3 regions of the Paenarthrobacter sp. CC6 genome follow, and region 3 is predicted to be linked to each of the others. Evidence: riboswitches for the same ligand, from Rfam matches in the RefSeq annotation. Region 3 holds a riboswitch; each other region holds the start of a gene.
The links. A riboswitch is a leader RNA that binds a small molecule or an ion and turns the genes downstream of it on or off. The one in region 3 is predicted to bind cyclic di-AMP.
Positions count from the first base shown of each region.

Region 1 (2,257 bases), on a different contig from region 3:
GATGACACGTAGGTAGCCTCTCCCAATGCCTGCGAGGTGAGCTGTCGGATTCGGATGGGAGTCATCCGGCCGCGCTGCTTCACTGGGAAACTTTGCGACTTAACCCCAAGGCCTTCATTCGAAGACCAGAAGTGGTTCCCCCGCCCCTGCCAGACGATTTTGCGAACGGACCTCGAGTGGTGGCAGAGCTAGGCAATCCACTCAAGTGCACCGGCCCCCTAAAAAGCCGATGCGCTCTGAAGGTTATAACAATTGAAAGCGAATGTCACATTCAGGTCACGAGGCCTGTCATCAATGCGAGAGAGCACCATCAACTGGCTTAGAGCCAGCCCATGGGGTCAACGACCTCGCCGTTGACCTGTACTTCGAAGTGGAGGTGGCAGCCGGTGGAGGCGCCTGTGGTGCCGCTCAGGGCTACGGTGTCCCCGCGGTTGACCGTCTGGCCCACCTGGACGTTGAAGGACGACAGGTGGTTGTACGTGGTCTCCAGGCCGTTGCCGTGATCCACAACCACGCGGTTGCCTCCGCCGTACTCGTGCCACCCGGCAAAAGTAACTTTGCCTGCTGCAGCTGCATGCACGGCAGTTCCGCATTGGGCCACGAAGTCCTGGCCGCGGTGGAAGTCGCCGGTGCCGCCCGTGAGGGGGCTGACGCGGTAACCGAAGGGGGAAGCGGTGGTGAGCGTGTCGAGGGGGCTGCCCAGGGTGCCCACGGAAGAAGCACGCTGGATGCTGCCGGCCGACTGGGCGCTGAGCAGTTGCTTCAGTTTTCCGTCAGGGTCCGCAGCGGTGGCTACAGCTGCGCGGCTGAAGTCGATTTTGGCTGATGCTGCCGCGGAAACCTCGGGCTGGCTTCCCACAGTGCCGCCAACGGCCAGGGCAGATTCGGACTGTCCCGATTCCGAGGTGGCCATGACGGGGCTGGTGGCCGGCAGGCCGACAGTCAGGGCAAGTCCGGTGGCGGCAAGCGCAACTCCGGCCTTCTGCCCGACGCCACTTGCTGCGGCGAAGTCGGCAACCTGGCGCAACGGGCTCTTACGGCGGCGCACCTGGCGTTCGGTGTCGCGGGGCCGGATCTCCGTTACGACGCGGGCTGGCCGCAGCTCAGTAGCGGGGCCGGACGCACGGCGGCGGCCCCTGACGTTCTGCGATGTCAAACTCTGTTCCTCTCTGAAAAGCCTGCGAAGTTAGCTGTCGGATTCGGGTCAGAGAGTTCAAAGACCCGGTCCGCACGAAGCGCTCACGGCACACAGGTATCCAAGGAGGGACTTGCATCAATGGGCACTTCTGCTGCGGACTTCACCCCAAGGCTGCTTCTTTAGACAGCCGCTTGTGGTTCCCCCGCCTCTGCCAGTGGTGATGGTTCACCCGATCCGCTGGCAGAGCTCGGCTCCGGATCAGGTAACGCTTTGGTATCAGCGCTAGTAGATAACTATAGGGGATTAAGGCCCTTGGTAATAAATTCGTTATCAACAGAAAGACGCCTGCGGCGGCGGGCCCTTATCATCAATTTCGAAAAACCGCAGGTCACACGCGCGCCAAAGCCCCTCAAAGTGAGGTTTGACACTGCCGGGAGGGTTGTCGGACCGGAAGGCTGTCAGTTGAGGGACACGAAGACGTGCGCTGCAACTTCAGGCGGGAGCTCCAAGGCTCCTTCGATGCCGGGCACCCGGACGGAGATGTACTCGCCCACGCGCTCGAGGGAGACCGGCGCCCCGGGCCGGATTCCGCCCTCATCCAACTGGGTGAGCAGTTCCGGCTCCACCTGGATGGGCTCGGCCAGCCGCGTGACGACCACCCGGGAGTCGGAGGCGTAGCCGTCCATGGCCTGCAGGAGGTTCACGTCGATCCGGGGGAACTGTGTTCCGGCCATGCCTCCCAGTGCTTCCAGTCCCGGAATCGGATTTCCGTAAGGTGACTCGGTGGGATGCTCAAGCAGTTCATAGAGCCGGCGCTCCACGCGCTCACTCATCACATGCTCCCAGCGGCAGGCTTCATCATGCACGTACGCCCAGTCGAGTCCGATGACATCGGCCAGGAGCCGCTCCGCCAGGCGGTGCTTCCGCATGACTTCGGTGGCCCGCTTGCGTCCGACTTCGGTCAGCTCCAGGTGGCGGTCGTTGGACACAATCACCAGGCCATCGCGCTCCATCCGGCCGATGGTCTGGGAGACCGTGGGGCCGGAGTGCCGCAGGCGTTCGGCTATGCGGGCCCTGAGAGCCACGATGTTTTCTTCTTCAAGCTCCAAAATGGTCCGA
Region 1 is NZ_JARDAN010000020.1:62,373-64,629, forward strand. Features, by position in the region: cyclic di-AMP (ydaO/yuaA leader) riboswitch at 13-174, opposite strand; gene PV760_RS17815 (M23 family metallopeptidase) at 320-1,156, opposite strand; cyclic di-AMP (ydaO/yuaA leader) riboswitch at 1,161-1,401, opposite strand; gene PV760_RS17820 (iron-dependent transcriptional repressor DtxR) at 1,597-2,257, opposite strand, start outside.
Region 1: linked by a shared signal. The riboswitch ahead of PV760_RS17815 (M23 family metallopeptidase) and the one ahead of PV760_RS12550 (aggregation-promoting factor C-terminal-like domain-containing protein) in region 3 are both predicted to bind cyclic di-AMP.

Region 2 (2,257 bases), on a different contig from region 3:
TGGTTCCTCGCCGAGATCGTGGACCTGCCACTGATCATCCTGATGTTTGTCCGTTTCGCCCGCAGCGACCGCCGCGAAGCCCGCTCCTTCGATGAACTCACCGACGAGGAACTGGAGGCCCTGAACCGGGAACACCTCCAAGGCCCCCATGGCCGGGTGCCTGATGCTTAAGCAATCACTCGCACACCACACAGGACCCGGCACACGCCGTGCGTCTCAGATAAAGGTGGCCGGATCCACCGTCTTGTCGTTCACCATGACCTCGAAATGCAGATGGCATCCTGTCGAGTTGCCCGTCGATCCTACTCCTGCGATCTGGGCTCCCTTCGCCACGGCCTGTCCAACGGCAACGCCGATGCTGGCCAGGTGGTTGTACGTGGTCTTTAGGCCATTGCCGTGGTCAACGACGATCCTGTTTCCGCCACCGTACTGGCTCCACCCGGCCTCCACAACGGTGCCGGAACCGGCCGCGAAAACCGGAGTGCTGCAGGCCCCGGTCAGGTCGATCCCGGTGTGCCATTCCCCAGTTGCCCCGGTCAAGGGGTTCACCCTGAGCCCAAAGGGCGAGCTGACGTTGATCGACGCCATGGGAGCCTTCAGGCCGGGTGTCGTCTCAACCGGAGCAGGAGGGACCACCGCTTCTGTTTTGGTCTTTACCGCTGACGCGGCAGCTGCGGCCGGCGGAGCCACGGTGACCGGCGGGGCCGCCTTCGACCCGACCACGGGCCGGTCAAAGGCAAGAGAAGCGCCGGCCTCGGCGTTGATCACCGGCTGGGCAGCGACCGGGGCCTGCGCTGTGGGGGCAAGGTTCTGGCCCCCTCCTGCACGACCTGGATCCGCTTGGGCGGCTGACAGGACGCTCATGGCGATCAGCCCGGTGACGGCGGCGGCCGCACCAAAACGTGGGCTCCGTTCCCGTAGTGGAGTCGGAGGAAAGACCGATTTAGGGCGGCGCTTGGCCGTGTCTGACGTGGGGAAGGCGCGGCGACGGCCGTGCTGGGGTTGGGAAGGCAAGGTGGGGGTCCTCTCGGCGCCGGCGAAGTTAGCTGTCGGATTCGGACGAGTGGACTGTCCGGCCCGCCCCGCTTCTGACCCCAAGATTGGGCGTCGCAGGGCCGGCTTCACCCCAAGGCGCAGCATGCACCGTTGTTGGGTCCTCCGCCCCCGCCTGAAACTGGATACTCATGACCGCCGACGGGGTTTGGCGGAGCGGTCAACGCATACCCCGAACGGGTATGTACGCACCAACCCTAACCAAAAAATCAAAAAGTTACAATTTCGTTATCTAAGGATTCCCATGCCCCAGCACGCGCCCCGGATCCCGGCAACCGGAGAAGCCGGTCCACCACACTCGCCCCTTTCGCGCCGCCGGCTCATCACCTCGGCGCTTATGGGCGGGCTGGGTGCGCTTGCCCTAACAGGATGCGGAACCGGCGACACCCTGGCACAGCAGGCCAAGGCCGGTGATAACAAAAACTACGTCGCAGGTGATGGATCTGTCACCGAATACGCAGCCGCCGACCGGAAACAACCGGTGATCCTGAAGGGAAAGCTGTACGACGGCACGGCAGTTGACTCCAGCGACTGGCCGGGCAAGGTCATCGTCCTGAACTTCTGGTACGCCGCCTGCGCTCCGTGCCGGCTTGAAGCCCCGCGGCTCGAAACCGCCGCGCAAGAGTTCAAAGCCAAGGGGGTCCAGTTCTACGGCGTCAACGTCCGCGATGAAGAAGCAACAGCTGTCGCCTTCGAACGGACCTTCGGCGTCACCTACCCCAGCATGCAGGACAAGGACGGAGGCATCCTGCTGGCCTTGACCCAGTACATTCCACCGCAAGCCGTTCCCTCAACGCTCGTGATCGACAAGCAAGGACGGGTAGCGGCACGGATCCTGGGCCTGGCCGACCAGAGCATCCTCAAATCCCTCGTCGCCGGCGCAGCGGCCGAACCATAGCCCGGTGCTTTCCCCGGACATTCGTACATGCCATCAGCCTGCGCGCAACCCGGTCACCGTTGAGAACAACAAAGACCATCCTGGCTGACCCACTTCGGAGACGAAAGCGGCCGATAGCCCGTCGTCTTCCCTTGAATCACTCGCGTCCTTCAGGCTACCGACCACAGGTGACTGCGGTTCCCACCCAAGGTCGCCGTGGCCCGGCGGGAGCGGTTCTTCAAGGGCCCGGAACGCACACTCATAGTCAAAGAAGCCACCGCAGAATCGAGCGCACCCCATGGCAAGAAAGCAACAACCACCGAAGAC
Region 2 is NZ_JARDAN010000011.1:139,174-141,430, reverse strand. Features, by position in the region: gene PV760_RS13750 (cytochrome c oxidase assembly protein) at 1-171, shown strand, start outside; gene PV760_RS13745 (M23 family metallopeptidase) at 217-1,014, opposite strand; cyclic di-AMP (ydaO/yuaA leader) riboswitch at 1,020-1,217, opposite strand; gene PV760_RS13740 (TlpA family protein disulfide reductase) at 1,298-1,951, shown strand; gene PV760_RS13735 (DsbA family protein) at 2,229-2,257, shown strand, end outside.
Region 2: linked by a shared signal. The riboswitch ahead of PV760_RS13745 (M23 family metallopeptidase) and the one ahead of PV760_RS12550 (aggregation-promoting factor C-terminal-like domain-containing protein) in region 3 are both predicted to bind cyclic di-AMP.

Region 3 (2,257 bases):
CAACAGTGATCCGGAACGCGTGCGGCAGTGACTCCATGAGGTGGCCGTGCAACCGGCGGAGGTTCGCCTCGAGCCGCGCTTCCTCGTTGCAGACGGGCACGGTGAGGTCCAGGACAGGAACCCGGGCGGGGACGCCCGCGCCCGGGTCCTGCGGGTGGTGGACTACGGTCCCTGGATCCGTGATGGTCATGGATCCAGAATGAAGGATCAGATTATGAACGCTTTAGGCGGAAGCTGTGACACTACTGTGAGCCCCGGCAAGCACCTGTGAAAACGAAAGAAGCCGCCCCGGTTCCCGCCATCCGCTCCAGTAAGAACTGAGGCAAACGGCGGAAGCCGGGGCGGCAATCAAACAGCTTGGCTTAGTACCAGTTGTTGGCCAAGTGGAAGGCCAGGGCAGCTGACGGGGATCCGTAGCGTTCCTTGATGTAGTTCAGGCCCCACTTGATCTGGGTCTGGTAGTTGGTCTGCCAGTCAGCGCCGGCAGAAGCCATCTTGCCGGCCGGAAGGGACTGGACAATGCCGTAGGCGCCGCTGGAGGCGTTGGTGGCAGTGGTCTTCCAGTTGGATTCCTTCTCCCACAGCGTGTTCAGGGCAGTCATTTCGGCGGCGCTCCAGCCGTAGCTGCCAAGAATGCTGGCTGCGTAGGCCTTGGCAGCAGCGGGGTCATCCACAGCCTTGGGAGCAGCTGCGGCGGCTGCGGCTTCTGCGGCGGCGGCAGCAGCGGCGTCGGCTGCCTGCTTTGCGGCAGCGTCAGCGGCGGCCTTTTCGGCGGCAGCCTTTTCTGCGGCGGCCTGGTCGGCTGCTGCTTGCGCGGCGGCCGCCTGATCTGCAGCGGCTTTATCGGCGGCAGCCTTGTCAGCTGCGGCCTTTTCGGCGGCGGCTTTGTCAGCTGCGGCCTTGTCGGCGGCAGCCTTCTCAGCTGCGGCCTTCTTGGCTGCTGCGGCTTCCTCAGCGGCCTTGTTGTTGCTGGCCTCGGCGGCGGTCCGGGCTTCGGCCACGCGGCTTGCCTCAGGGAGAGTAAGAGCTGCGTTGGCGGCGGTTCCGAGCGATGCAACGCCCAGTGCAGCGGCGATAACGCCGGCTACTACGGACATGCGTGCACCGGACTTGCCGTCACGGGCTGCCTTCTTGAGGACTGACTGCGACTTGGTCGACGGGTTGTCGTTATGGTCGCGGTGACGCGCGGAAGGGCGCGTCTGATCGTTAAATTCAGACATGTGTGATTACCTCTCAGCGCCTGCGGAGTTAGCTGTCGGGTTCGGATGAGGTCATCCGGCCGCGCATCACGCTGCGGCTTCACCCCAAGGGCCGGCAATAAATGCCTGGGCCCGGAGACTCTGGGTCCCCCGTCTCTGCCTCGGAGAAAGTACGGACTCCGGGAAGTGGCAGAGCTCGGCGCATCCCGGATGTGGGCCAGTTGGGGCGACCCACCCTTTCGACGGTACAGGAGGTTTCTGCAGAAGTCACATTTAGGTAACAGAGATCACGACGACGGTGAGTCGCCTTGCCGGGATCGTTACAGTTGTCCGCCGCTCACGGTTGGAAGCCTCACGGCGAATTCAGTACGACCCGGACGGGAGGTCACTTCGACGCTTCCGCCATGCGCTTCAACTATGGATTCCACGATCGAAAGGCCCAGGCCTGACGTTCCTTCCGACCCCGACCGCGCTGCGTCGGCCCGGGCAAAGCGGGAGAAGATCCGGCCTTGGAAATCGTCCGGAATGCCGGGCCCGTTGTCCGTCACGGTCACCACTGCACTGCCGTCGGCCGAGAGCATCACGCCGGTGACAACCGTAGTTCCGGGATCTGTGTGCTTCCTGGCGTTCGAGAGCAGATTGGCCAGCACCTGGTGGAGCTGCGTGGCATCGCCGCGGACGGTGATGGGTTCATCAGGCAACGAGAGCTGCCAAATGTGGTCCGGGGCCATGACCTTCTCGTCGCTCACTGTCTCAACCACAAGCTGGGTCAGGTCCACATCGGTGACCTTGACCGGTTGGCCTTCATCCAGCCGTGCAAGCAACAGGAGGTCCTCCACCAGCGTGGTCATGCGCTCGGACTGGCTTTGGACCCTGGCCAGCGACTTCCTGCCGTCGTCCGTGAAGTTTTCGGTCATCCGCAGCAACTCGGTGTAGCCGCGGATGGCGGTTAGCGGGGTACGCAGTTCATGGGAGGCGTCCGCTACGAACTGCCGCACCTTGGTTTCGCTTTCCTGCCGGGCTTCCAGTGCGCTGGATACGTTGTTCAGCATCTGATT
Region 3 is NZ_JARDAN010000010.1:147,975-150,231, forward strand. Features, by position in the region: gene PV760_RS12545 (glycosyltransferase) at 1-190, opposite strand, end outside; gene PV760_RS12550 (aggregation-promoting factor C-terminal-like domain-containing protein) at 363-1,220, opposite strand; cyclic di-AMP (ydaO/yuaA leader) riboswitch at 1,226-1,387, opposite strand; gene PV760_RS12555 (sensor histidine kinase) at 1,520-2,257, opposite strand, start outside.